Regions from separate parts of the Halomonas terrestris genome, predicted to be linked through region 2. Evidence: predicted binding sites of a transcription regulator. Region 2 holds the regulator's gene; each other region holds the start of a gene.
What was found. Region 2 encodes sigma-54, which starts transcription at its own class of promoters, with help from an activator protein. Its sites were predicted from a motif close to TGGCACNNNNNTTGCTNT; they were not measured.

Region 1: a site for sigma-54 is predicted at 1,860-1,877, ahead of ytfE (iron-sulfur cluster repair protein YtfE). Genes of this name have one in related genera too.
Region 3: a site for sigma-54 is predicted at 6,075-6,092, ahead of ACOMD9_RS06050 (HAD-IIB family hydrolase). Genes of this name have one in related genera too.

Annotation. Positions count from the first base shown of each region.
Region 1 covers NZ_JBMHFZ010000001.1:367,130-376,679, forward strand. The annotation lists gene ubiU (ubiquinone anaerobic biosynthesis protein UbiU) at 1-330, opposite strand, end outside; gene ACOMD9_RS01745 (hemerythrin domain-containing protein) at 480-1,094, opposite strand; gene ytfE (iron-sulfur cluster repair protein YtfE) at 1,153-1,809, opposite strand; gene norR (nitric oxide reductase transcriptional regulator NorR) at 1,975-3,519, shown strand; gene ACOMD9_RS01760 (succinate dehydrogenase iron-sulfur subunit) at 3,703-4,407, shown strand; gene ACOMD9_RS01765 (hypothetical protein) at 4,444-4,602, shown strand; gene ACOMD9_RS01770 (TetR/AcrR family transcriptional regulator) at 4,676-5,293, shown strand; gene ACOMD9_RS01775 (efflux RND transporter periplasmic adaptor subunit) at 5,290-6,657, shown strand; gene ACOMD9_RS01780 (efflux RND transporter permease subunit) at 6,654-9,550, shown strand, end outside.
Region 2 covers NZ_JBMHFZ010000023.1:20,679-30,228, forward strand. The annotation lists gene pmbA (metalloprotease PmbA) at 1-386, shown strand, start outside; gene ACOMD9_RS17955 (HPr family phosphocarrier protein) at 383-652, opposite strand; gene rapZ (RNase adapter RapZ) at 656-1,573, opposite strand; gene ptsN (PTS IIA-like nitrogen regulatory protein PtsN) at 1,623-2,093, opposite strand; gene hpf (ribosome hibernation-promoting factor, HPF/YfiA family) at 2,100-2,408, opposite strand; gene ACOMD9_RS17975 (RNA polymerase factor sigma-54) at 2,566-3,978, opposite strand; gene lptB (LPS export ABC transporter ATP-binding protein) at 4,127-4,852, opposite strand; gene lptA (lipopolysaccharide transport periplasmic protein LptA) at 4,861-5,394, opposite strand; gene lptC (LPS export ABC transporter periplasmic protein LptC) at 5,391-5,993, opposite strand; gene ACOMD9_RS17995 (KdsC family phosphatase) at 5,998-6,555, opposite strand; gene ACOMD9_RS18000 (KpsF/GutQ family sugar-phosphate isomerase) at 6,581-7,573, opposite strand; gene ACOMD9_RS18005 (calcium/sodium antiporter) at 7,626-8,585, opposite strand; gene ACOMD9_RS18010 (ABC transporter ATP-binding protein) at 8,729-9,541, shown strand; gene mlaE (lipid asymmetry maintenance ABC transporter permease subunit MlaE) at 9,538-9,550, shown strand, end outside.
Region 3 covers NZ_JBMHFZ010000004.1:110,883-120,432, forward strand. The annotation lists gene thiC (phosphomethylpyrimidine synthase ThiC) at 1-1,850, shown strand, start outside; gene ACOMD9_RS06040 (sugar phosphorylase) at 2,000-3,796, shown strand; gene ACOMD9_RS06045 (glycosyltransferase family protein) at 3,891-5,117, opposite strand; gene ACOMD9_RS06050 (HAD-IIB family hydrolase) at 5,114-6,031, opposite strand; gene ACOMD9_RS06055 (porin family protein) at 6,472-6,972, opposite strand; gene ACOMD9_RS06060 (acetate/propionate family kinase) at 7,364-8,551, shown strand; gene pta (phosphate acetyltransferase) at 8,548-9,550, shown strand, end outside.

The DNA.
Region 1 (9,550 bases), on a different contig from region 2:
GAGGTCCGGGTGGCGACGAGCGGCGTAGTCGAGCAGGCCCATGTCGGCCAGGATCAGGGCGTCGACGCCGAGCTCGGCGGCCTGGTCCACGGCGCGGGTCCACATGGCCCAGCCGTCCGGCTGCGGGTAGGTGTTGATGGCGCAGAAGACCCGCCTGCCGCGGGCATGGGCATAGTCGATGCCCTCCCGGGCGCGCCGGTCGGTGAAGTTGAGGCCGGCGAACTGGCGGGCGTTGGTGGTGTTCTGGAAGCCGAAGTAGACGGCATCGGCGCCTTCATCCACGGCCCGCTTCAGGGCCGGCAGGTTGCCGGCCGGGCAGACGAGCTCCATGTCGCTCTCCTCGCTGTCTCGTAAACCCGACCATGCTAGTCGACCACTCACCGGAGGCCCTTGACGCGGGTCATGGCGAGGCGGATTCGGGTGGCCGGTCACCTGCGAGACCCCCACGGATGGCCATGGGGACACGCGGTGATGCTCGTTCAGGCGTCGGCTGGCCTGGCGTCGCAGAGCGGGCAGAAATCCGCCTGTTCGCCGTGGCCCAGGCGCAGCCCGGTCCGCTTGTCGGCAATCTGCCGGTAGAGCCGCTGGAAGCCGGGACTGCCTTCGGCAGGGCTCGAGAGCGAGATCCGGGGCGACATCCTGTCCAGCTCCTCGGCGGGGATGCACTGCTCGATGAGGGGGAAGACGTGGCGGTTCTCGGTATGCAGATGATGGTGGTAGAGCTCGCTGAAGGCGCGTGCCAGGTCGAGCCGGCGGGTTTCCAGTTCGGCATCCGGCGCTTCGTCTGCCAGGCGGCGAAACGCCTCCTCGAGCTCGCGACCGTAGGTCGTGATGCGTCGGTGCTCCTCGACCAGCACCTCGAGGGTGTCGCGGCTGTCGGGATGGCACGCGGCGAGCCGCTCGAACAGGGTGTGCTCCACCCGGTGATGCCACTCCTCCGGCTGGCGGGTCAGGTAGTGACAGAGCCTGGCCAGCAGCCGGTAATCGGGCGTTTCATCGCAGGCCGCGATGTGCAGCTGGCGGTCGAGGATGCAGAGCAGCGCCTCGTAGCGATAGTGGTCGGCGTGCAGGCGTTCGAGAATGATGGCTTTCATGGTGGCCTCCCCGGTGCGTCGCCGAGATTGGCGACGCACCGTCGCGTGTGCGACCGGCTCAGCCGGCGCGTTCGAAGAGCAGGTTGTTCTCCAGGTGGATGTGCTGCCTCAGGTCGTCGCGGAACTCGTGCAACCCGGTGTAGAGGGCGCGCCAGGTGGTGCAGGCGCCCTTCGGCGGGGTGATGTCGTGGGTCAGCGCCGCCAGCTGCTCGAGGTGAACGCCGTGGTCGTCGTGTTCGTGGCGCATCACCGTGATGGGCCCCTGGGCCTGGGCACCGAGGCCACGGCGCAGCATCGGGAAGAGGATCTGCTCCTCTTTCTGCATGTGGCTCTCCATCTCCTGGTGGATCCTGGTGAGCAGGTCGGCCAGCCCGTTGGGGCAGGCGTCGCGCTCGCCGTGGACCTGTTCGACGCGACGGGCCATGCGCACCAGCTCGGGCAGCTGCTGGCGGTGGACATCGTGGTAGCGGGTCAGGATATGGTCGATCAGCTCGTCGTTGCTGGCCGACTGCCAGTCGCGCTCGTCGCTGGCGCCTTGCGGCAGCGCCTCGAGCTCGGCGACCAGCGATTCGGGGGCCAGGCCGACGCGCTCGGCGGCCTCGCGCAGGCTGATACGACCCCCGCAGCAGAAGTCGATGGCGTGTTCGTTGAACACCCGGGTGGCGCCGGGCAGGGTCAGGGCGGTGCGACCGACGGTCTGTTCGATCAGGCTCATGTCAGGAGCTCCTGGGTCGGATGAATGACAGGGATGAGTGGTACTCTCATCTAGCAAGCGGCGTGCCAGTTCCCAAGTGCGCGTTCCATGGGGCCTGCAGGTCATGGTGGTGAAAAATACCCGAAGCGATTAGGGTAGATTGAACCCTTGACGGTGAATATCACCATGCTTGACGACACCCTTCTGGCGGACCTGGTCGCCGACCTGCCCAGCGCGGTACGCCTGCAGCGCCTGGTGCGCACCCTGCGCGAGGGATTCCGCTGCGGGGCCGTCTGCCTGCTGCACCTGGAGGAGAATGCCCTGGTGCCGCTGGCCGTGGAGGGCCTGGTGCGCGAGGCGCTGGGGCGGCGCTTCGAGGTGGCGCAGCACCCGCGCCTGGCGACCATCCTCGCCAGTCGACGCACCACCCTCTTCCCGCCGGATGCCAGCCTGCCGGACCCCTACGACGGCCTGGTGGAGCAGCAGCCGGGCCAGCCGCTGCACGTCCACGACTGCATGGGCATCAGCCTGCACGTGGAGGGCGAGCCCTGGGGCGTGCTGACCCTGGATGCCCTGGAGGCGGGCACCTTCGATGCCGATGACCGGGCCACCCTGGAGCGCTATGCGCTGCTGGTCGAGGCGGCGGTACGGGTCAGCCGCCTGGAGCGGGACCTGCGCGCCCTGCGCATGGCCCGGCAGGAGACCGGCCCGCCCCTAGCGGCCCCCGAGGCACGCGATATCCTCGGCCACAGTGCGGTGCTCCAGCGGCTGCTGCGCGAGCTGGATGTGGTGGCGGGGTCCGACCTGCCGGTACTGCTCAGCGGGGAGACCGGGGTGGGCAAGGAGCTCTTCGCCCGCCGCCTGCACCGCCGCTCGACCCGCCGCGAGGCGCCGCTGGTCCAGGTGAACTGCGCGGCACTGCCCGAGTCGCTGGCGGAGAGTGAACTGTTCGGCCACGTGAAGGGCGCCTTCTCCGGCGCCACCGCCGAGCGTCCCGGGCGCTTCGAGGCGGCCGACGGCGGCACCCTGTTCCTCGATGAGGTGGGTGAGCTGTCGCTGCCGGTGCAGGCCAAGCTGCTGCGGGCCCTGCAGGAAGGCGAGGTGCAGCGCCTGGGCGAGGATACCCCGCGCCGGGTCGACGTGCGGATCATCGCCGCCACCAATCGCCACCTGGCCGACGCCGTGCGCGACGGCCACTTCCGCGCCGACCTCTACCACCGGTTGTCGGCCTACCCGGTGGCCATCCCGCCGCTGCGCGAGCGGGGGAGCGACGTGCTGGTGCTGGCCGGCCACTTCCTGGAGATCAACCGTACCCGGCTCGGGGTGCGCAGCCTGCGGCTCTCGCCGGACGCCGAGGCGGCGCTGCTCGCCTACGCCTGGCCGGGCAACGTGCGCGAACTCGAGCACGTGATCAGCCGGGCGGCGATCAAGGCGTTGAGCCAGGGCGCGCGACGCGACGAGATCATCACCCTGGAGCCCGCCCGGCTCGACATTCCCGTCCGTGCCGAGGAGTCCGGTGGTGCATCGGGGGTGCCGCCGGGGGCGGACGTGATGGCGCCACCGACGCTGCGTGAGCGAGTGGAACAGGCCCAGCGCCGGGCGATCCGCGAGGCGCTGGCCGCCTGCGACGGGCGCTGGGCGGCGGCCGCCCGGCGGCTGGAGGTGGATCCCAGCAACCTGCACAAGCTCGCCAGGCGGCTGGGGCTCAAGGGCGGAGGCGGGACGCGCTGAGGCGAGTTGATCCTCCTGACCGGACGACTATCCTGCAAGAAGTAAAATCAATGCATGTTCAAGGCTCGAGCGCTGACCCCGACGGTTCGCGACAGCCGGCGGGAGGAGCCGAGGCATGAAACCGGGGCCTGTCGCCGCGATATTCCCCGGGCCGGCCGTACGCCAGCCGGAGATCCGCCCATGATCAAGGTACAGCTCTATCGCTATCATCCGGAGCAGGACGACCTGCCGAGAATGGCAACCCTGGACGTGGAGGAGCGTTTTCGCCAGGCCATGGTGCTCGACGTCCTCGAGCACCTCAAGCAGCGGGATCCCACCCTGGCCTATCGGCGCTCCTGCCGGGAGGGGGTGTGCGGCTCCGATGGCATGAACATCAACGGCAAGAACGGCCTGGCCTGCATCACCTCGGTCGAGTCGGTGCTGGGCGACGCCAACACCCTGACTCTGCGTCCGCTGCCCGGCATGCCGGTGATCCGCGACCTGGTGGTGGACCAGTCGCTGTTCTTCCGGCAGTTCGAGAAGGTCCGGCCCTGGCTGATCAACGATGACCCGCCCTCGGCCATCGAGCGCCTGCAAGACCCGGCGGATCGCGAGAAACTCGATGGCCTCTACGAGTGCATCCTCTGTGCCTGCTGCAGTTCGGCCTGTCCCTCCTGGTGGTGGAACCCGGACAAGTACATCGGCCCGGCCGGCCTGATCCAGGCCTACCGCTTCCTGATCGACAGCCGTGATACCGCCACCGACGAGCGCCTGGCGGAACTCGACGACCCGTTCAGCGTGTTCCGCTGCCGCCAGATCGCCAACTGCACCTGGGTCTGCCCCAAGGGGCTCAACCCCATGCGTGCCATCGGCCGGATCAAGGCGATGCTGCTGGCGCGCGGCAGCTGACCGCAGTCATGCGATACCCAACGCAGGAGGTGCGAGATGGCCTTTCGACAGGTGAAGGATCTGCTGGCCTGGATCCATGGCTTCCACGAGCAGCTCGGCGCGCAGTATGCCCGACTGGCGGAGCTGCAGCAGGACGAACGGATGAAGATGGCCCTGGTGTTCCTGGGCGATAGGCGTCGGAGGCGCGGCGGGTAGAACTGGCCGTTGGCAAGGAAGGCTGTCGTGGCATAAGATAGTAATCAGTTACTATCTTTCAGCGAGGCCGACCATGCCAGTCAAGCGCCACCTCACCGCCGAGCAGCGTCGGGAGCGCACCGTGGAGACGGTCATCGAGCTCTGCGGCCAGGAGGAGCCGGCGACGATCACCACCGGCGAGATCGCCAGGCAGATGGGCGTCACCCAGGGGGCGCTGTTTCGCCACTTCCCCAGCAAGGACGCCATCTGGGAAGCCGTGGTGGACTGGGTCGGCAAGCGGGTGATGCAGCGGCTGGATGCCGCGGCGGCCGGTGCCGGTGCGCCCCTCGAGGCACTGGAGGCCATGTTCATGGCCCATGTCGAGTTCATCGCCGAGCACCCGGGAGTGCCGCGCCTGCTGCTGGGGCAGCTGCAGCATGCCCGGCCGACGCCTGCCCGGCGCATGGTGCGCTCGCTGCTGTTCCTCTATCGCGAGCGCGTCGAGGGCCTGCTGCTGCGGGCCCGCGAGGCCGGTCAACTGAGGGCCGGGCTGGATCTCGAGGCCGCCGCCCTGCAGTTCATCGGTTCCATCCAGGGGCTGGTGATCCAGTCGCTGATGGCCGGCGAGGTGGGGCGCATCCTCGACCAGGCGCCGGGGGTCTTCGCGATCTACCGCCACGGCATCGCCGCCGACGGGGAGGAGCACCCATGAGCCGCCTGCTCAGGCGGCTGGGTCGGCTGGCCACGGTGCTGGTCGGGCTCGCGGCCGGTGTCGCGCTCCTGCTGCTGTTCGTGGCGAATCGCCAGACACCTCTGCATGGCGAGACGGCATCACCGCCGCCGAGCGTCACCGTGATAGCGGCGCAACCGCTGGATCTTCGCCTGGAGGCTCGCGGCCACGGCGTGGCCCGCCCCACCGAGACCTGGCAGGCGGTGGCCAATGTGGCGGGCCGGGTGGTGGAGCGTCATCCGGACCTGGAGAGCGGCTCGATGCTGCGCGAGGGCACCCTGCTGGTGGCGCTGGACCCCTCCCGCTACGAGCTGGCCATCGCCGAGGCCGAGGCCGAACTGGCCAGCCTGGCCGCCGAGCAGGCCCAGCTCGGTGTCGAGGAGGAGAATACCGGCCGCCTGCTGGCGCTCGAGCGGGAGCGTCTGGCGCTGGCCGAGCAGGAGCTGGCACGCATCGAGCGGTTGGCCGGCAGCGGGGCGGTGGCTCGCGCCCAGCTCGACGAGCAGCGCCGCGCCACCCTGGCCCAGCGACAGGCCGTGGCGTCGCTCGAGAACCAGCTGGCCCTGATCCCCGCCCGTGGCCAGTCCCTGAGCGCCCAGCGCGAGCGTGCCGGCACACGGCTGGCCCAGGCCCGCCGCGACCTCGAGGACACCCGCTTCGTGGCGCCCTACGACCTGCGCCTGGGCGAGGTGGAGGTGGAGATGCACCAGTTCGTGGGGGCCGGCCAGCGCCTGTTCCAGGCCGACAACCTGGCGGCCGCCGAGGTCGAGGCGCATGTGCCCTTCGCCCAGCTGCGCCGGCTGCTGGGTAGCGTGGCCCTGCCGGACCTTCCCGATGGCGCCCTGGATCTCGGCGAGCGGCTGGATCTCTCGGGAATCCGTGCCGAGGTGGAGCTGGTCGGGGCCGAGGGCGTGACCTGGACGGGGCGTGTGGTTCGGGTGGCCAGTGGCCTGGACCCCGCCACCCGTGCCGCCCGGGTGGTGGTGCGGGTCGACCATCCCTATCGCGATGCCCGGCCGCCGGACCGGCCACCCCTGCAGCGCGACATGTACGTGCGGGTTCGCCTCTCGGCCGAGGCCCCGGCCCCGCGTCTGGCGGTACCGGCATCGGCGGTGCACCAGGGCGAGCTCTACCTCGCCGACGCGAACGACCGCCTGGAGCGCCGCCCGGTCGAGGTCGCCTTCGAGCAGCACGACCTGGCGATCATCGAGGATGGCCTGTCGCCGAGCGATCGGGTGATCGTCGATGACCTGCAGCCGGCGATCAGCGGCATGGCGCTGAGCCCCCGGCGCGACGAGGCCCTGGAGCGGCGCCTGCAGGCACTGGCGGCGGGAGAGCGGCCATGATCCGCTGGTTCGCCGGGCACCCCACCGCGGCCAACCTGCTGCTGCTCCTGCTGATCGCGGCGGGGCTGTTCGCCGCCCCCGGCCTCAAGCGCGAGACCTTTCCCGACTACCGCCCCGTCGAGGCGAGCATCGAGGTGGTCTATCGGGGGGCCAGCGCCGCCGACGTCGAGGATGCCGTCTGCCGGCGCCTGTTCGACGCGGTCAAGGGCATCGACTTCCTCGACGAATTCGCCTGCGTGGCCCAGGACAACCTGGCCAGTGCCACGGCGACCATGGAGGCCGGCGGCGACCCGATCCGCTTCATCAATGACCTGGATACCGAGGTCAACGCCCTGACCGACCTGCCCACCCGCGCCGAACGCCCCGTGGTGCGCGAGTTGCATCGCAGCGACCTGGTGGCGGCGGTGGCGGTGAGCGGTGACATGCCCTTGAGCCAGCTGGAGGACTATGCCCTGGTCCTCGAGGAGCGCCTGATGACCCTGCCCGGGGTGGCGGACGTGACCATCCGGGGCATGTCACAGCGGCAGTGGCAGGTCGAGGTGCCCCGCGACGTGCTCGGCCAGCATGGGCTCTCGGCTCGCGAGCTGGCGGCCCGTGTGGCACGCCAGAGCCTCGACATGCCGCTGGGCACCCTGGAGACTCGCGACCGCGATATCCTGCTGCGCTTCACCGACCAGCGCCGCACGCTGCGCGAGCTGGACAGCCTGGTGGTGGTCTCCGACGGCGAGGGCGGGGAGCTGACCCTGGGCGAGATCGCGACCCTGGAGGAGGTGGGCGAGCAGCCCGAGGAGCAGGTGCGCTTCAACGGCGAGCCCGCCCTGGTCCTGGAGGTCAGCAAGACGCTGCGTGACGATGCCCTGGACGTGATGAATGACCTCGCCGCCCTGGTCGAGGCCGAGCGGGCGCGCTGGGATGGCGGGGTCCGGCTCGCCCTGACCCAGGACATGACCGGCATCGTGCGCGACCGGCTGCAGATGCTGGTGGGCAATGGCCTGATGGGCCTGGTGCTGGTGGTGCTGGTGATGAGCCTGTTCTTCCGCCCGCGACTGGCACTCTGGGCGGTGCTGGGGCTGCCGGCCGCCTTCATGGGGGCCTTCTTCGTGATGGCCCTGACCGGCCTGTCGCTCAACATGATCACCCTGGTGGCGCTGCTGATGGCCATCGGCATCGTCATGGACGATGCCATCGTGATCACCGACAACATCGCGGCCCACGCCCTGGAGAAGGCGTCGCCGCTGGCGGCGGTAGTCGCCGGGACCCGCCAGGTGCTGCCCGGCGTGCTGTCGTCGTTCCTGACCACGGTGGCGGTGTTCGCGCCCCTCTCGTTCCTCTCCGGCGAGCTGGGGGCGGTGCTGGAGGTGCTGCCGGTGGTGCTCATCGCCGCCCTGGCCGCCAGCCTGGTCGAGGCCTTCTGGATCCTGCCCCACCACCTCAAGGGCAGCGTTTTGAAGCTGCAGGAGGGGCGGGACTCCCGCTTCCGCGCTGCCTTCGAGCGGCGCTTCGCGGCCTTCCGCGAGGGCGTGGGAAGGCTGGCCGACGGGGCGATTCGCTTTCGCCATGCGGTGCTGGGGGCGGTGCTGGCGATCCTGCTGGCCTCCGCCGGCTTCATGGCCGGTGGCCATATCGGCAGTGAGGCGATGCCCGACATCGACGGTGACGTGCTGGAAGCACGGATCCTGATGCCCCAGGGCACTCCCCTGGCGCGTACCGAGGCGGTGGCCGAGCGGGTCGAGGCGGCGATGCGGCGTCTCGACGAGCGGCTCACCCCCGGGCAGCCCGGTGGCGCGTCGCTGGTCGAGGCGATCCAGGTACGCTTCAACCACAACGCCAGTGCCCGGGAGTCGGGGGCCCATGTCGCCACGGTGATGGTCGACCTGCTGACCGCCGAGCGCCGGCGGGTCACCCTCGACGAGCTGACCGCGGCGTGGCGCGAGGAGATCGGCGAGATCCCCGGCCTGCAGAGCCTGATCATCCAGGAGCCGGGCTTCGGCCCCGCCGGGGTCCCGGTGGAGGTGCGCCTGCAGGGCGAGGACCTGGCCGCGCTCAAGGCCGCGGCACGGGAACTGGCCGAGCATCTCGAGGGCTACGAGGCCGTCTACAATGTCATCGACGACCTGCGCCCCGGCAAGCCCCAGCGCACCCTGGCCCTGGCCGAGGGGGCGCACGGCCTGGGGTTGACCGCCGAGGAGGTGGCCACCCAGCTGCGTGCGGCGCTGCTCGGCGAGGTTGCCGACACCCAGCGCATCGGTGCCCGGGACATCGAGATCCTGGTGCGCCAGGCCGGGGGCGACCGGGACAGCCTCGACGACCTGAGCGACCAGACCATCACCCTGCCCGATGGCAGCCGCGTTCCCCTGGAGGTGGTGGCGACCCTGGCCGAGCGACACGACTGGGGCCGCATCACCCGCATCGACGGACGGCGCACGGTGACCGTGGAGGCCAATGTCGATGCCCGGCTCTCCAGTGGCCAGGCCATCGTCGACGACCTGCAAGGCGACTGGCTGGCGGCATTCCGCGCCCGCCATCCCCGGGCCGAGGTCAGCTTCGAGGGGCAGGTGGCCAGTTCCGCCGAGACCGGCGGTTCCATCGGCCGCGGCCTGCTGATCGGGCTGGTCGGCATCTTCGTGATCCTCTCCTTCCAGTTCCGCAGCTACGTCGAACCGCTGATCGTGATGGTGGCGATCCCGCTGGCCTTCATCGGCGCGATCTGGGGCCATGTGCTCATGGGCTACTATCTGTCGATGCCCTCGCTGATCGGCGCGGCGTCGCTGGCCGGCATCGTGGTCAACAACGCCATCCTGCTGATCCACTTCATCAAGGGGCACCGCGAGGCGGGCCTCGACGCGGTGGCCGCGGCCGGCCAGGCCAGCCGTGACCGGTTGCGCGCCATCCT
Region 2 (9,550 bases):
GCCTGGCCAGCTACATGCTCTCGGCCTACAGTGCCCGGCGACTCGGCATGCAGTCCACCGGCAACGCCGGTGGGGCGCGCAACCTGCGCATCTCCGCCCCTCTGGAGAGCCAGGAGGCGCTGCTGCGCCGCATGGGGCGCGGCGTGCTGGTCACCGAGCTGATGGGGCAGGGGGTCAACGGCGTGACCGGCGACTACTCCCGCGGTGCGGCGGGCTTCTGGGTCGAGGACGGCGAGATCCGGTACCCGGTGGAAGAGTTCACCATCGCCGGCAACCTCGAGGGGATGTTCAAGGGGCTGGCGGGGGTCGGTGACGACACCGATACCCGCGGCAGCATCCATACCGGCAGCTGGCTCATCGATGAGATGACCGTCGCCGGCGCCTAGGCGTCCTCCTCGAAGCGGGCCTCGAAGAGCGCCTCGATGGCGTCGAGGGTCGCCTCGGCGTCCTCGCCCTCGGCACTGATGGTCAGCTGGGTACCGCAGGGGGCCGCCAGCATCAGCAGCGACATGATGTTGGCAGCGTCGGCCTCGCGACCGGCGTGGGACACGGTGACCCGTGCCTGGAAGGGCTGGCAGCACTGCACCAGCTTGGTGGCCGCCCGGGCATGCAGGCCGCGCCGATTGGTCAGGGTGAGCTTGCGTTGCGGCACGCCTCAGGTTCCCTCGTCCGCGTTGTCGGCCCTGGACGTCGGGAGCAGGGGGAGGGTGTCGTGGATGCCCAGCTCGCGATGGCGGAGCCGCACGCTGGGGTGACGTTCGGCGAGGTGCCGGGCCAGCCTCTCGGCCAGGTAGACCGAACGGTGCTGGCCGCCGGTGCAGCCGATGGCGACGGTGAGATAGCTGCGATGGCTGGCCTCGTACGCGGGTAGCCACCGCTCGACCCAGGCCAGGATGTCGTCATGCATCTCGCCGACGATGGGGTAGCCGTCGAGGAACTCGATGATCGAGGCGTCACGTCCGGTGTCCTGCCGGAGCCGGGGATCCCAGTAGGGGTTCGGCAGGCAGCGGGCGTCGAAGACGAGGTCGGCGTCGAGCGGCACCCCGCGCTTGAAGCCGAAGGACTCCACCGTCAACGTCAGCTGGTCGGCCCGGTGGCTCCCCACCTGGTCACTGATGCGCCGGCGCAGTTCATGAACCGAGAGGCGCGAGGTGTCGATCACCAGGTCGGCCAGGTCACGGATCTCGGCCAGCGCCGTCTCCTCGGAATCGATCGCCTCGGCCAGGGTCATGTCGCTGCCCCGTGTCAGCGGGTGGCGCCGGCGGGTTTCCGAGTAGCGCTCGAGCAGGATGCGCGCATCGGTGGTGAGGTAGATCACCTGGCCGTCGATGCCGCGGGCGCGGACCTCCTCCAGCAGGCTGGGGAAGCGTTCGAGCGCATGGGGCAGGTTGCGGGCGTCAATGCTCACCGCGATCGAGGTGTGGGGGGAGTGGTCGCTGCTGAGTTCGTCCACCAGCGGGCCGAGCAGCATGGCCGGCAGGTTGTCGATGGCGTAGTAGCCGAGGTCCTCGAGCGCCTGCAGTGCGATCGACTTGCCTGAGCCGGATCGGCCACTGATGATCACGAGCTGCATGGCGGGTCTCCTGGTCGTGTGGCTGGCCGGGTGGCCCGGTGAGGGGCGATCAGCCCGAGGACTGTCGTCGGATCGCCTCGATGAGCCGCTCATGCAGCTCGCGCTGGCTGGCGCTCTTGCGCAGCCGGCCCCGGGTCTCGGCATCGTTCATCACGCCTGCGACCTGGGCCAGCAGCGCGAGATGGGCCTCGTCGGCCTCCTCCGGCACCAGCAGCACGAAGATCAGGTCCACCGGCTCGCCATCGACGGCATCGAAGTCGATGGGCTCGGCCAGCTTCAGGAAGCCGGCGATGGGCGCCTTGCAGTGAGGATCGCGGGCATGGGGGATGGCGACACCATTGCCGATCCCCGTGCTGCCAAGCCGTTCGCGGCCGATCAGGCGGCCGAAGACTTCCTGGCTGTCGAGACTCGGGGTGTTCTGGGCGATGAAGGTGCTGAAGAACTCCAGCACCCGCTTCTTGCTCCCCCCGGGCACCCCGAAGAGGGTGCGCTCGGGGGGCAGGATGGCTTCGAGTGTCATGGTGGATCAGCGGGCGCCGGCGCCCTGGGCGCGGGCCTGGACCTTCTCCTTGTGCTTGACGAGCTGGCGGTCAAGCTTGTCGGCGAGGGCGTCAATGGCGGCGTACATGTCGCCGTCCATGGCCTCGGCATGCAGATCGGCACCGGCGGCATGCAGGGTGCAGGCGGCCTGTTGCCTCTCCTTCTCCACGGAGAGCGTGACCTGCACGGTGGTGATGTTGTCATAGTGGCGTTCCACGCGAGTGAGCTTCTCGTTCACATAGTCACGCAGGGCGTCGGTCAGTTCCACATGATGGCCGGTGATGTTGACTTGCATGACACGCTCCTTCGTCCTTCGGTTGGTGCTTCGATTGTAACCCTTTTTCCTGCCGTGCAAACCCCCTGTGGAGGGCGTTGCACCCGACCGCTGATGCGGGTCATGCAAGGGATCGGAATTCCATCGCTGGAGGGGCGCTCACGCCGGGGTCCGGGAATCATCTCAGCCGCTTGCGCTCGCTGGAGGAGGGGATGCCCATGGCCTCGCGGTACTTGGCCACCGTCCTGCGCGCCACCTTGATGCCGGCCTCGTCGAGCAGGGTCACCAGCTTGCTGTCGGAGAGCGGCTTGCGCGGCGGCTCCTCCTGGATCAGCTTGCGCAGCCGGGCGCGGATCGCCGTGCTCGAGTGGGCATCGCCATCGCCGTTGCCGACCTGGCTGGAGAAGAAGTACTTCAGTTCGAAGACGCCGCGGGGGGTATGGATGAACTTCTGGGTGGTGACCCGCGAGATGGTCGATTCGTGCATCTCCACGGCCTGGGCGATGTCGGCCAGTATCAAGGGCTTCATCGCCTCCTCGCCCTGCTCGAGGAAGTCGAGCTGGCGGGCCATGATCTCGCGCCCCACGCGCAGCAGGGTGTCGTTGCGGCTCGAGAGGCTCTTCATCAGCCAGCGCGCTTCCTGCAGGTGATCCTTGAGGAACTGGTTGTCCTGGCTCTTGTCCGCGCGGCGAATCAGCGCCGCATAGTCGGGCTGGATCCGCAGTCGCGGCAGGGCCTCGGGGTTGAGCTCCACCTGCCAGCCGTGCCGGTCGTGGCGAGCGACCAGGTCGGGAATGACGTAGTCGCTGCCGGATTCCGAATAGCGACTGCCCGGCCTCGGGTCGAGTGAGCGGATCAGGGCGATGACCTCGTCGAGGGCGTCGTCGTCGAGGCCCAGGCGGCGCTTGAGCAGGCGTCGGTCGTCGCCGGCCAGTGCCTCGAGGAACTGGCGGACCAGGCGGCGCGCCTGGGGCAGCAGCGGGGTGTCGTCGGGCAGGACGGCGAGCTGCAGCATCAGGCATTCCCGCAGGTCCCGGGCGAAGATCCCCGTGGGCTCGAATTGCTGCAGCCGCAGCAGTACCTGCTCCACCTCGCGGCCCTTGAGCCCCTCGAGGCCCTGGCTCCTGAGGCCGTCGCGCAGTTCGTCGAGGGACTGGCCCAGGTAGCCGGCACCGTCCACGGCATCGATCAGGCTCTCGGCGATGTGCCGCTGGCGTTCGTTCAGGTCGGTCATCGCCAGTTGCCAGGCGAGATGACCCTGCAGGCTCTGGCCATCGGCCTGGCGCTCGAAGTCGGGGCCCTCGCCGCTGCCGGCGGGCGTGCCCAGGTCCTGGTAGGTGTCGGACCAGTCGCTGTCGACCGAGAGCTCGTCGGGGATCTCGCTGGCCCAGTCGTCGTCGGGCGTCTCGCTTGTCTCCTGCTCGCCGAAGTCATCGTCGAGCTCCAGCATGGGATTGGCTTCCAGCGCCTGCTGGATCTCCTGGCGCAGGTCCAGGGTGGAGAGCTGCAGCAGGGCAATGGCCTGCTGCAACTGGGGGGTCATGGTCAGTTGGGTGCCGACGCGAAGTTGCAGGGATGCTTTCATGGCCACGAGAGGTGTGTACTCATTCGCCGGAAAACCTCACCCTAGCCCGCCGGGGGTCGTGTTGCAAGTCGTTTATTAGCAAAAAGCGTGCCAACGGCAATTTTCATGCCGTCACATAATATCGGCATTCTTGTCATAAGGTTACAATGGTGTTTCAGAGGCGAAAGTCCTCGCCGAGATACACTTCGCGTACCCGCTGGTTGGCGAGGATCGCCTCGGCGTTGCCCTCCGCGATGATCTGCCCGTCGCCGACGATGTAGGCGGTATCGCAGATGTCGAGGGTCTCGCGCACATTGTGGTCGGTGATCAGCACGCCGATGTCGCGTGCCTTGAGCTGGCGGATGATGCCCTTGATCTCGCCCACCGAGATGGGGTCGACCCCGGCGAAGGGCTCGTCGAGCAGGATGAAGGCGGGCTCCATGGCCAGGGCCCTGGCGATCTCCACCCGCCGTCGTTCGCCGCCGGACAGGCTCATGCCGAGATTGTCACGGATGTGGGTGACGTGGAAGTCCGCGAGCAGCTCCTCCAGGCGAGCCTGGCGGCCGGCGCGATCGAGGTCGCGGCGGGTCTCGAGGATCGCCATGATGTTGTCGGCCACCGAGAGCTTGCGGAAGATGGAGGCCTCCTGGGGCAGGTAGCCGATGCCGGCCCGGGCCCGCTCGTGCATGGCCGCCCTCGACAGGTCCTGCCCATCGATGTGGACCTCGCCGGCATCGGCGCGCACCAGTCCGACGATCATGTAGAAGGAGGTGGTCTTGCCGGCGCCGTTGGGTCCGAGCAGGCCGACGATGCTGCCCTGGCCGATGGTCAGGCTGATGTCATGCACCACGCGGCGACGCTTGTAGCTCTTGGCCAGGTGGTTGGCGCGAAGTGTCTTCATGTCGTCCCTTACTGCTCGGGCTGCAGGGTCATGCGTACGCGCTGTCGCTCCTCGACACCCTCTGCCTCGGCGCGGGCCTGGACCACGCGGCGATCGAGGAAGTACTCCAGGTAGCCGCCATCGAAGGTGTCGCCGCCCTGGTGCAGCTCGGCGCGGTCGATGAGCTCCACCCGTCGCTCGGCGACGTAATAGACGATGGTGCGTCCCCAGCCGCGCACCAGCGGCTCGTCCGGCGCGGGCTGCTGCTCGATGTAGGCGCGCTCGCCGGTGGCGATGGCGTGGGAGAGTTCGCCGGCAGCGTTGCGGCGGATCTCGACCCGGTCACCGGTGAGATGCATGCTGCCCTGCCGGATGTCCACGTCACCGGTGTAGATGGCGGTGCCGGCTCGGTCATCGAGATCGAGCCGATCGGCCTCCACCTCGATCGGGGCGCTGGCGTCGCCCTCCAGGGCCAGCGCCGGGGTCGTCGCCAGGGCCATGGCCATGCACGCCAGGCCGAGCAGTGCCGGGAGCAGCGGGGGGGCGTGGGACAGTCGCTTCATGGCTCGGGGTCCTCGTCGGTGTCGGGGTGCGTCTCGGGGGGATGGTGGCCCCGGACATTGTCTGTCAGGCGGGCGCGATTGTCATGGATCCAGGCATCGAAGCGCTCGCCGCTCATGCGCTGGGGAGGCTGGCGCAGCAGTGCCGGGGTATCGCTCCAGGCGTGACCGGTGTCGGCATCGAAGTGGAGGATGTCGGTGTCCAGCTGCCAGCGCTCCTCGGGGGCGTGCAGGCGGGCGTCCCCGGACAGGGTCAGGGGGTTGCCCCCGGCCCCCAGGGTGCCGATCTCGCCATGGCCGAACCAGGTGCGCCCCGAGCTGTCGATCAGTCTCGCCTCCGGGGTCTGCATGCGCGTGACGTCGTCGTGGGGGGTGTGCACCAGGCGTGGCGTGACGAGGCGCTGGTGGGCCCGGCCCTCGGCGTCGAAACGGGTCAGGCGGGCCCCCTCGAGGAAGTAGTCGGGCTCCCCGGCCTCGTCGCGGGGCACCGGGCCGGGTTCGCGCACGCTGCGCTGGTCGAGCAGGGCGAGCACCCCGCCGAGTGCCAGCAGCAACAGCAGCAGCCAGATCCGGAACGAGGGGCGCGGCAGTCGCAGCGCCATGGCGTCAGTCGGCCCCGTGGAGATAGGTGTCGATCACGGCATCCCAGTGCCCCTGGGCCTGCAGCAGGGTGTCGCAGATCTCGCGCACCGCGCCGTGGCCGCCGGCACGCTCGGTGACCCAGTCGGCATGCTTGCGGATATAGGAGGGCGCGCCCGGCACGCTGATGCCCACGCCGGCACGCTTGATGGCACCCACGTCGGGCATGTCGTCGCCGCAGTAGGCCACCTGGTCCAGCTCGAGGTCGAGTTGGCGACACAGTTCACGCAGCCTGGGCAGTTTCTTCTCGACGCCCTGGTAGACATGCTTGACGCCAAGGGCGGCGGCGCGACGGCTCACCATGGGGGAGTCGCGACCGGTGATCAGCGCGACCTCGAGACCGGCGCGCTTGAGCAGCTTGATGCCATGGCCGTCCAGGGTGTGGAAGGCCTTGATCTCGATTCCGTCGGCCTGGAAGTAGAGGCGGCCGTCGGTGAGCACGCCGTCCACGTCCATGGCCAGCAGGCGTACACGGCGCAGGCGGTCCACCAGCTGGGTGTCGAGCAGAGGAGAATCGAGGGTCATGGGGGCTCCTTGGTTGAGAGGGGCGTCAGATCACGCCGCTGGCGAGCAGGTCGTGCATGTGCAGGGCACCGACCGGTCGCCCCGCGTCGTCGACCACGGCCAGGGCGGTGATGCGGTTGTCTTCCATGATGCGCACCGCCTCGGCGGCCAGGATATCGGCGGTGATCCGCTTGCCGGGGCGCGTCATGACGTCGTCGACGGTCAGGTCGGAGAGGTCCGAGTGCTGGTCGAGGGTGCGGCGCAGGTCGCCGTCGGTGTAGACGCCGGCCAGCCGCCCGTCGCCGTCGACCACGCAGGTGAAGCCCAGCCCCTGGCGGGTGATCTCCAGCAGGGCGTCGCGCAGCGGACTGCCCAGCGGCACCGAAGGCAGGCGGCTGCCCTGGTGCATCAGGTCGCCGACCCTCAGCAGCAGGCGCTTGCCCAGGCTGCCGCCGGGATGGGAGCGGGCGAAATCCTCGGCGGTGAAGCCGCGGGACTCCAGCAGCGCCACCGCCAGGGCATCGCCCAGGGCCAGGGACGCGGTGGTCGAGGAGGTGGGGGCCAGGTCCAGCGGGCAGGCCTCGCGTTCGACACCGGCGTCGAGGTGGGCCTCGGCGTGGCGGGCCAGGGTCGAACCCGGGCGGCCGGTCATGCTGATCAGCGGCGTGCCCATGCGCTTGAGGAGCGGCAGCAGGGCGGTGACCTCGGCGGTCTCGCCGGAGTTCGACAGTGCCAGCACCACGTCCCCCGGGGTGATCATCCCCAGGTCGCCGTGGCTGGCCTCGCCCGGATGGACGAAGAAGGCCGGTGTGCCGGTGCTGGCGAGGGTGGCGGCGATCTTGCCGGCGACATGGCCGGACTTGCCCATGCCGGTGACCACTACCCGGCCGGGGCAGGCCAGTATCAGCGAGCAGGCGCGATCGAAGCCCTCGTCGAGGCGCTCGATGAGGGCGGCAATGGCCTGCTGTTCCAGCTGCAGGGTGCGGCGAGCGCTGTCGCGCAGCGGCGAGTTCCCGGTGGGGTCGGTGTGTGTCGTCATGGCGGTGATTGTTGCCCGTTGCTGCGTTTCACTCAAGTTCATGGCCATCCGTTCAGCCTGCCGGCATGCCGGAGCCCTGGCCGGAGGCGGCGAGCCAGGCCAGGTAGCCGACATAGCCGAGTGCCAGCAGGGTGCCCGGCAGGCGGCCGAGCCGGCCGCGGCGCTGCCAGAGCAGCAGCATGCCCAGCGCCAGGGTCAGGGTCAGCATGACCCGATAGTCGCGCTCGCCTGCCGCCGCGTCGATGGGGCCGGGCGCCAGCATGCCCGGTATCGGCAGCACGGCGAGCAGGTTGAACAGGTTGGAGCCGATCACATTGCCGATGGCGATGTCGTGGTGGCGCTTCATGGCGCTGGCCACGCAGGCGGCGAGCTCCGGCAGGCTGGTGCCGATGGCCACCACCGTCAGCCCGATGGTCAGCTCGCTGACCCCGAGGCCGCGGGCGAGTTCGCTGGCCCCCCACACCAGGGCCCGGGAGCCGGCCACCATGACCATCAGGGTCATCACCAGCCACAGCAGGGCGCGGGTGAGGCGCATGTCGGGGATCTCGTTCACCTCGAGCGCGTCGGGAGTATCGGCACGGAACAGCCACCACAGGCTGAACACCAGCAGCAGGACCAGGAAGAGCGCGTCGAAGCGGCCGAGGATGCCATTGGCCAGGGCATAGCCGGCCAGGCCGGTGGCGCCGAGCAGCAGCGGCAGCTCGCGTCGCACCAGCGAGAAGCGCACCGGGATCGGGACCACCAGGGCGGTCACTCCCAGCACCAGGCCGATGTTGGCGATGTTCGAGCCCAGCGCATTGCCGGTGGCGAGGTCGGGGATCCCGTCCAGCGAGGCCATCACCGAGACCACCATCTCCGGTGCCGAGGTGCCCAGGGCGACGATGGTCATGCCCACCAGCAGGGTGCTCATGCCGGCCCTGTGGGCGGTGGCCGCGGCGGCACCGACGAAGCGCTCGGCGCTCCACAGCAGGGCGATGAAACCGAGCAGCACGGCGGTGAGGGGGACGAGCATGGCAGAGTGGGCCCTGGCCAGGTTGGAAGGGCGCCCATTAAACGTTCTCGCCCGGCCCGGTGCAAGCCGGCACCGTCGGTGGTGGCAAAATGGCGCGAGGTTAGGATACGATGTTCGATAATTCTTTCCAGGGACACGAGCCGATGAGCGACATTCCCTTCGTGGTGGTGGAGGGGCTGCATTTCTCGCGAGGCGAGAAGGAGATCTTCCGTGGTGTCGACCTGGAGATTCATCGCGGCAAGATCACCGCCATCATGGGGCCCAGCGGTACCGGCAAGACCACCCTGCTCAAGCTGATCGGGGGGCAGCTCCACCCGGATGCCGGCCGCGTGCGCATCGACGGCGAGGATGTCCATCGCCAGTCGCGCAAGGCGCTGTTCGCCATGCGCCGACGCATGGGCATGCTGTTCCAGAGCGGGGCGCTGTTCACCGACCTCGACGTGTTCGAGAACGTGGCCTTCCCGCTGCGGGTCCACACCGACCTGCCGGAGCCGATGATCCGCGACCTGGTGCTGATGAAGCTCGAGGCGGTGGGGTTGCGCGGTGCCCGCGAGCTGATGCCCTCGGAGCTCTCCGGCGGCATGGCGCGCCGGGTGGCCCTGGCCCGCGCCATCGCCCTGGATCCGGAACTGATCCTCTACGACGAGCCCTTCGTGGGGCAGGACCCGATCTCCATGGGCGTGCTGGTACAGCTGACCAAGCGGCTCAATGAAGCCCTGGGGCTGACGTCGGTGGTCGTGTCCCACGATATCAAGGAGACGCTGACCATCGCCGACTACGTCTACGTGATTTCCGACGGCCAGGTGATGGCCCAGGGCACCCCCCAGGGGCTCGACGTCGACCAGGACCCCCGGGTCAGCCAGTTCGTCCACGGCGAGCCGGACGGGCCGGTACCCTTTCACTATCCCGCGGTGGACTTCTTCACCGACATCCTCGATACGGGGGGGCGGCCATGATCGAGCGAG
Region 3 (9,550 bases), on a different contig from region 2:
TCGACGCGGCCGCCGTCCAGCCGCTGCCCGGCTCGCGCAAGGTCCATGTCGAGGGCTCGCGCCCGGATATCCGCGTGCCCTTCCGCGAGATCTCCCTGTCGCCGACGAAGACCTCCGGCGCCGACGAGGAGAACCCGCCGCTGCTGGTCTACGACACCTCCGGCCCCTACACCGACCCGGCGGCCGAGATCGACCTGCGAAAGGGACTGCCCGAGCTGCGCCGCGCCTGGATCGAGGCGCGCGACGACACCGAGTTCCTCGACGGCCCCACCAGCGAGTACGGCCAGCGCCGCGCCAACGACCCGACCCTGGCCCCACTGCGCTTCGACCTGACCCGTACGCCAAGGCGCGCCAGGGAGGGCAGGAACGTCACCCAGCTGCACTACGCCCGCCAGGGCATCATCACCCCGGAGATGGAATTTATCGCCATTCGGGAGAATCAACGCAGGCAAGCCCTGGGCACGGCGGAAGTCGAGCGTATCCTCGGCCACCAGCACCCGGGCCAGGGCTTCGGCGCCCGCCTGCCGGAGGAGATCACCCCCGAGTTCGTGCGCGCCGAGGTCGCCGCCGGCCGGGCCATCATCCCCTGCAATATCAACCACCCGGAGTCGGAGCCGATGATCATCGGCCGCAACTTCCTGGTGAAGATCAACGGCAACCTGGGCAACTCCGCGGTCACCTCCTCCATCGAGGAGGAGGTCGACAAGATGACCTGGGGCATCCGCTGGGGCGCCGACACCATCATGGATCTCTCCACCGGGCAGAACATCCACGAGACCCGCGAGTGGATCATCCGCAACGCCCCGGTGCCCATCGGCACGGTGCCGATCTACCAGGCCCTGGAGAAGGTCAAGGGCGTGGCCGAGGACCTCACCTGGGAGGTGTTCCGCGACACCCTGATCGAGCAGGCCGAGCAGGGCGTGGACTACTTCACCATCCACGCCGGGGTGCTGCTGCGCTATGTGCCGCTCACCGCCAGGCGGGTCACCGGCATCGTCTCCCGGGGCGGCTCCATCATGGCCAAGTGGTGCCTCTACCATCACCGGGAGAGCTTCCTCTACGAGCACTTCGAGGAGATCTGCGAGATCTGCAAGCGCTACGACGTGGCGTTCTCCCTGGGCGACGGCCTGCGCCCCGGCTCGGTGGCCGACGCCAACGACGAGGCCCAGATGGCCGAGCTCAAGACCCTGGGCGAGCTGACCCATATCGCCTGGAAGCACGACGTCCAGGTGATGATCGAGGGCCCCGGCCACGTGCCCATGCACCTGGTCAAGGAGAACATGGACAAGCAGCTCGAGTACTGCGACGAGGCGCCCTTCTACACCCTCGGCCCGCTGGTCACCGACATCGCCCCCGGCTACGATCACATCACCTCCGGCATCGGCGCGGCGATGATCGGCTGGTACGGCTGCGCCATGCTCTGCTACGTGACCCCCAAGGAGCACCTGGGCCTGCCCAACAAGGACGACGTCAAGACCGGCATCATCACCTACAAGATCGCCGCCCACGCGGCGGATCTCGCCAAGGGCCACCCGGCCGCCCAGCGCCGCGACAACGCGCTGTCCAAGGCGCGCTTCGAGTTCCGCTGGGAGGACCAGTTCAACCTCGGCCTGGACCCGGACACCGCCCGGGAGTACCACGACGAGACCCTGCCCAAGGACTCGGCCAAGGTGGCCCACTTCTGCTCCATGTGCGGGCCGAAGTTCTGCTCCATGAAGATCAGCCAGGAGGTCCGCGACTACGCCAGGGACAACGGCCTCGACGGCGACCGGGAAGCCGTCATGCAGGGCATGGAGGAGCAGGCGGAGAAGTTCCGCAGGACGGGCAGCGAGCTCTACCAGGAGGTATAGGCCGCTCGCCGCCGCCCCCTGTAACGACCGCCTGAACGATCACGCCGGCCCTCGAGCCGGCGTGATGCGTCAGCGGACGCCGCCAGGCCGGCCACCGAGGCTGGCACGGGGCCTGCATGGGCTAGGGGTCGCCACCAGGAGCCCCGGCCATGCCCGACCGCCCGACCTTCACCCCCTCCGTCGCCGTCCCGCTGGACGCCGAGGCCTTCAGCCGCCGCGCCCACGGCCACCTGGCCCTCCTCTACGGCCCGCGCGCCGGCGAGGTACATCGCCGGCTGCTCACCCTGCTGGCCCACCAGGCCCCGCCCTCGCATGGTGAAGCCGACGCGCCACTCTGGAGCGAACGCGACCAGTGGCTGATCAGCTACGGCGACAGCCTGCTGGAGGGCGAGCGAGCGCCCCTCGAGGTGCTGGAGGACTTCCTGGAGGCGCGCCTGGCGGAGACCTTCAGCGGGGTGCACCTGCTGCCCTTCTTTCCCTGGAGCAGCGACGACGGCTTCTCGGTGATCCACTATCGCGAGGTCTCCCCCGACCTGGGGGACTGGTCCCATGTCCGCGCCCTGGCCGGGCGGCACGACCTGGTGGTGGACCTGGTGCTCAACCACGTCTCCCGGGAGTCACTGTGGTTCGTCGACTACCTCTCCGGCAGCCAGCCGGGGCGCGACTACTTCATCGAGATGGACCCGGACACCGACCTCTCGGCGGTGGTCAGGCCGCGCAGCTCTCCGCTGCTGGTCAAGGTGCCCACCCGGCGCGGCCCTCGCCACCTCTGGGCGACCTTCTCCGAGGACCAGATCGACCTGAACTTCGCCAACCCCGACGTGCTGCTGGAGTTCATCGGCATCCTGCTCTTCTACCTCGGCCAGGGGGCCCGGGTAGTGCGTCTCGACGCCATCGCCTACCTGTGGAAGGCGGTCGGCACCCCCTGCATCCACCTGCCCCAGACCCACGAGGTGGTGCGGCTGCTGCGCGCGGTGGTGGACCATGTGGCGCCGGGGACCCTGCTGCTCACCGAGACCAACGTGCCCCACCGGGAGAACCTCAGCTACCTGGGCCTGGAGCGGCTTTCCCCCAACAACCCTCCCGACGAGGCGCACCTGGTCTATCAGTTCCCGCTGCCGCCGCTGCTGCTGCACACCCTGACCAGCGGCGAGGCGGGCACCCTGGCGTCCTGGCTGAAGAGCCTGCCGTCCCTGCCCCCCGGCTGCAGCTTTCTCAACTTTACCGCCAGCCACGACGGCATCGGCGTGCGCCCGCTGGAGGGCTGGCTGCCCCAGCACGAGATCGATGCGTTGCTGGAGCTGATGCACCGCTTCGGCGGCTTCGTCAGCATGCGCACCCGGGACGACGGCAGCGACAGCCCCTACGAGATCAACATCACCTGGTTCGATGCCATGAAGGGCACCCGTCGCGGGCCGGACCCCTGGCAGATGCAGCGCTTCCTGTGCGGCCAGCAGCTGATGCTCGGCCTGCGGGGCATCCCGGCGCTCTACCTCCACGTGCTGACCGGCACCCTGAACGACCTGGAGGGGGTGGAGCGCAGCGGCCGCCTGCGCTCCATCAACCGGCGCCGCTGGCAGCGCGACGAGCTGGAGCTGCTGCTGGACAGCCCCGACACGCCGACCCGGATGGTCTTCGAGGCGCTGACCCGCCGGCTGGCGGCTCGCCGCGGCGAGCCCTGCTTCCACCCGGACGCTCCCCAGCGAGTGCTGGAGACGCCGCCCGAGCTGCTGGTGCTGGAGCGCGGCCCGCTGCCCGACGGGCGCCGCCTGCTGGCGATCCACAACGTCACCGACGCCCCCCAGCCGCTGACGCTTCCCGCCCTCGGCGAGAGAACCTGGTTCGACCTGCTGGAGGAAGCCCCCTGGGCGCCGCCGGAGAGCCTGGCGCCCTATCGCTGCCTGTGGCTGGTGAAGAAGCCGTACCCGGCTTCGCCGGGAGCTTGAAGAGCGGCGCTTCGCGCCTGGAAGCTTGAAGAAAAACCTTGACACCTTCCCTCGGCGTCAAATCCAGGCTGATTTCCAGCTTCCAGCTTATGGCTTACAGCTCCCCGGAGGGGTCGTTGTCGGCCTCCACGGCGTCGTGGAGCCGCTCCGGCAGGTCGGGAATCGCCGAGCGTACCCGGTTCCAGCTGGGGATGAAGGGGCGCTCGCCGGGGTTGTCGAGGAAGGCGCTGCCGGCCTCGAGCAGGTTGGCGGCGAACAGCTCCACGGCCCGCTCCTCGCCGTGGCGGTCCAGGGAGAGGCCGTTCATCACCGCATCGTGGTCGTAGGCCTCGATCAGGTCCAGGGCCAGGCGGTAGTAGGTCGCCTTGAGGGTGCGGAAGCCCTCTGCGCTGAAGGTCACTCCCTGGGTGGCCAGCTTGCGGTAAAGCGCCTTGGCGATGTCCAGGCTCATGCGATTGAGCCCGGCGGAGGCGTCCTCCTCCGAGACCGGCTGGTGCTTGTGGTCGTAGGCGTCGGCCAGGTCCACCTGGCAGAGCCGCTTGGTGGAGTAGTTGCGATGCACCTCGGAGAGCACGCCGACCTCCAGGCCCCAGTCGGCAGGGATGCGGATGCCGTCGAGCACCTCGGCGCGCATGGAGAACTCCCCCGAGAGCGTGTAGCGGTAGCTGTCCAGGTACTCCAGGTAAGGCAGCGGCCCGTGGATGCGCTTGAGCGCCCGCAGCAGCGGCGTGACCATCAGCCGGGACACGCGGCCGTTGAGCCGCCCGTCGGCGATGCGCGGGTAGTAGCCCTTGCAGAACTCGTAGTTGAAATGGGGGTGGGCCACCGGGTAGAAGAGCCGCGCCAGCAGGCCACGCTCGTAGGTGAGGATGTCGCAGTCGTGCAGCGCCACCACGGCGCCGCGCCCGGAGGCCTGGACGAAGCCGGCGCAGAACCAGACGTTGCGCCCCTTGCCCGGCTGCTGGGGCGAGAGCCCCTGGGCGTCCAGCTCCTCGTCCAGGGCGCGCAGCCGCGGGCCGTCGTTCCAGAGGATGCGATGGTGCTGCGGCAGCCGGCCGAAGAACTCCCGGGCACGCAGGAACTGCTCGCGGTCGGCCCGGTCCAGCCCGATCACCACCTCGGCGAGATAGGGCACCCGGCGGATCTCCTCGACGATCGCCTCGAGGGCGGGCCCCTCCAGCTCGGAGTAGAGCGAGGGCAGGATCAGGCTCATTGGGCGGCGACGCGAGAAGCGCACCAGGTCCGCCTCCAGGGAGTCCACCGGGCGCCGGGTCAGGTTGTGGAAGTCGGTGATGATGCCGTTCTGGTGGAAGTCGCTCATGGGCCTACCGCCTCTACCGGTTCAGGTGCCATGCCGACCGCCGGCCTTACCCGGCGGTCGGCTCGCCCCCACCAGTAGGCCACCCCCTCGGCCCAGCCGGCGGGGCCGGTCGCCTCGCTGCGATAGAGCGCCGGCTGGGCCGGCTCCACCGGCAGGCCGTGGCAGCCGCGGATCACCACCGCCTGGTCCACCGCCTCGAGCATGGCGATGTCGTTGGGCCCGTCGCCCAGCGCCAGGGTCAGCGGGCGGCGGCCGCGCAGCGCCTGGTAGCGCTCCACCAGCCACGCCACCGCGCTGCCCTTGTGGGACTCGCCGGTGACGTGCCAGAAGCGCCCGCCGCGCACCAGCTGCAGGCCGTCGCCGGCGAGTCCCGCACGGAAGGCCTCGAGGGCGGCCTCGTCGTCCTGCCAGACCAGCGGTTCGCTGCCCTCGCGCATCCGCGCCAGGCGCGCCTCGGCTTCGGGCAGGCCGGTGAAGGTGACGAGCTCGTCGAGGGACATCTCGCTCATGGTGGTGAAGCTCACGCCCAGCCGCGCCTGCCACACCGCCAGGCGCTTGCGGATGAAGCCGATATCCACCCCCAGGGTGCGAATGGCCAGGCCGTCGGGGCCAGGGCGGTCGATACGGGCATGGCACCACGCCGGCGGCAGGCCGACCACGGCGCCGTTCTCGGCGACGAAGGGGATATCGACCAGCCCCAGGGCCCGACGCAGCGGCACGATCTCGCTGCGGGTCTTGCTGGTCACCGGGATCACCGGCACCCCGAGCTGCCTGAGGCGGGCCAGCCAGGGCCGGGCGGGGGACCAGTCATAGCTGTGGTGGTCGAGCAGCGAGCCATCCAGGTCGGTGAACAGCAGTCGCGGCGTCAGGGCCGCATCGAAGCCGGCATCCGGCGTGGTCGGTGAAACGGTCATGGCAGCTCCCGGGCAGACAGGTCAGGTGTCTCCTGCCCATGGCCTTGCACAAGGCGTGCCATGCCAGCCCGGGCGCTTAACAAGCGCGGGTCGCATGTCGCTGTCATGCTCGAGGCCTTGGCCGCGCAGGAAGTGAGAGGCGACGGGGACAGGTCGAAGAGGGGGTACTATGCCAGGGGTGAGGAGCACCGCTCCGAACGGGCTGGCCATGGATGGCCAGCACCGGACCTGCAAGCGGAGCGGGACGCGAGAGCGAAGCAGGGCATCGGTAGCGCCCAGGAAGGGGTTCACAGCGCCCCCTCGGAGGCCTGTCGCCAGATCAGCCTCGAGCACGAAACAGTTACGCCTTGCACCACTTCAGTGCTTTTCGGGGCACCAAAAAAGCGCACCCCGAGGCATTTCGCCTCGGGGTGCCGTGAGCCGCGGATCGACGTCGCGCGTCAGAAGCGGTAGGTCAGGCCCACGCTCGCTGCGTCGAAGGTATAATTCGACTTGTCGAGGTAACGCATGTAGTCACCGCCGATCGCCAGGTTGGGGGCCACGTCGAATTCGGCACCCGCCCCGTAGGAAAAGTCGCTCTCGCGGTCGACATCGAAGTCCACCTCGGTGTAGCCCAGCAGGCCATAGAGACGGAATTCCCGGGAGATGGGCAGGATACCCTTGGCGTAGGCGCCGACCAGGTAGTCCAGCTCGACGCCACCATCGGAACCACCACCCCCCAGGTGACCTTCAGCGGCAAAGTAGTCGTTGAACTGGGCACCGCCGCGCAGGCGCAGGCCGACACTGTCGCGATCGGGCGCCCGATCGCGGTCGAGCTCCCAGAACATGGCGTCACCACCGAGATAGCCCTGCGGGTAGAGGGGCTGCTGGGCCTGGGCGGTGGCCCCCAGGGCTCCCGCGACCAGCAGTGCGGACACAGAGGAAATGACGAGCGTTTTCATGGTGCACCTCCAATTAGGAAACAGCGTTTCCCCACGTACGGCCAATTCTGGTACACCCCGGGTTCGGGTGCAAGTACCCTCACCGCCGCGACAGGCCGAGCACCGCGCTGCCACCGAGCAGTTGGATGGGGAAGGTATTCGCACCGACGGCAGTGCCACGGCCGCCGGGATACGCGCTACTGCCGAGTATAGGCTCAGGCCCTGCACGGCAACCACCGCCAGTTGCCAGGGGCACGCCAGGGTGAAAGGGACAGGGGCGAAGTGACGAAGGGAGCGGCATGTCGGCAATACCGATGGATGACCGAGGGTATCCGCCACTTTCTGACGCAGGGCAGCATGCTAGACTGACGTCCTCCTGTCCTGCCTGTTCTTCCTCAAGCAAGGAGTGCCGATGAACGACCCGGTGCTGGTCATCAACTGTGGCTCCTCCTCGATCAAGTACGCCCTGGTACCCGCCGACCCCGGGCAGCCGCGCCTGACCGGCCTGGTCGAGCGCGTGGGGGAGCACGACGCCCGCCTGCTTGGCCATGACAGTCGCGGCGAACGCTTCGAGCGGGCCCTGGCCGATGCCGGGCATGTCGAGGCCCTCGAGGCGATCCTCGACGGTCTCGAGGGCCACCGCCCGGTCGCCGTGGGGCACCGGGTCGTCCACGGCGGCGAGCACTTCACCCGGGCCGCGCTGCTCGATGACGCCGTGGTGGCGGCCATCGAGCAGACCGCCGCCCTGGCACCACTGCACAACCCGGCCAATCTCCAGGGGGTGGCGGCCACTCGCCAACTGTTCCCCGAGCTGCCCCAGGTCGCGGTCTTCGATACCGCCTTCCACCAGAGCCTGCCCGCACGGGCCTACCGCTATGCCCTGCCCGAGGCGCTCTACCGGGACCACGGCATCCGACGCTACGGCTTCCACGGCACCAGCCACGCCTATGTCAGTGCCCGCGCCGATGCCCTGAGCAGCCTCGAGGGCGGCAACTGGCTGACGGCGCACCTGGGCAACGGCTGCTCCACCGCCGCCGTCCGGGAGGGGCGGAGCCTCGACACCAGCATGGGCCTGACCCCGCTCGAGGGCCTGGTGATGGGCACCCGCAGCGGCGACGTGGACCCCGGCCTGCATGCCCACCTGGGTCGCCAGCTCAGCTGGACGCTGGAACGCATCGACGAGGTACTCAACCGCGGCAGCGGGTTGCTGGGCCTGTCCGGGCTGAGCCACGACATGCGGGAGCTGGAGAGCGCCGCCGAGGCGGGCCACGCCGGCGCCCGGCTGGCCATCGAGGTGTTCTGCTACCGCATCGCCAAGTCGCTGGCGGGGCTCTCCTGTGCCCTGCCGCGGCTCGACGGCATCGTCTTCACCGGCGGCATCGGCGAGAACTCGTCACTGGTACGGGGAAAGGTGGTCGATCACCTGCCCCACTTCGGCCTCGGCCTCGACAGGAAGGCCAATGCCGCGACCGTGGGTGGTCGCGAGGGACGTATCGACGGCCGCCACCCGGCCGCCCCGCGGCTGTGGGTGATCCCCACCGACGAGGAAGGGCGCATCGCCGAGGAAACCCGCCAGTTGCTGGGAGCCGCCACCCGATGACACCCCGCGAGATGCCCGAGGCGCCCCAGACCCTGCTGCTGGTCCCCACCAGCGAGGGCGCCGGCCTCACCTCCGCCTGCCTGGGGTTGATCCAGGCACTGGACGCCATCGGCCTCCGGGCCGGGTTCCTCAAGCCGCTGCGCCAGGATGAACTGAACGGCCCGGGCCCCGACCGCTCCACCGCCCTGGTGGCCGGCACCCTGGGACTGCGCCCGCCGGCACCGATCGCCCAGGCCGAGATGGAGCGACTGGTCCGCGATGATCGCCTGGACGTGCTGATGGAACAGGTGGTGGAACTCCAGGACCGGGCGATCGCTGCGCATCGCGGTGGCCCGCCCGAGCTGCTGGTGGTGGAGGGCCTGGTGCCGACCCGCCATGGCACCTACGCCACCCAGCTCAATGCCCAGCTGGCCCATGCCCTCAACGCCCGCATCATCCTGGTGGGTACCGGCGACATGGCCGAGCCCCGGGCCCTGGCCGAGCAGCTCGACATGCACGCCCGCGCCTTCGGCGGCGTCACCTCCACACGCACCCTGGGCTGCATCCTGATGCGCATGCACAACCTGCCGAGTGGCAACGACGATGCCGCCCTGGCGCCGGGCACCGCCGCCCCCATGCTCGACGACCACCAGCTCGCCGAGCTGCGCCGTCACTCACCGGCACTGGCCACCGACCGCTTCCAGCTGATCGGCGTGGTGCCCTACACCCCCTCGTTGAACGCCCCGCGGATGCTGGACGTGGCCCGCGCCCTGGACGCTCGCTTCCTCAGCGAGGGCGAGGCGGCCAGCCGTCGCGTGCTCTCCACCAGCCTGTGTGCGCGCAGTGCCGCCAACGCCCTGCATGTGTTCCGCCCCGGCAGCCTGATCGTCACCTCCGGTGACCGCGACGACATCGTGCTCGCCACGGCGCTGGCCACCATGAACGGTGTGCCCATGGCCGGCGTGCTGCTCACCAACGGCTACCTGCCCGGCGACAACATGATCGAGATGTGCCGCCCGG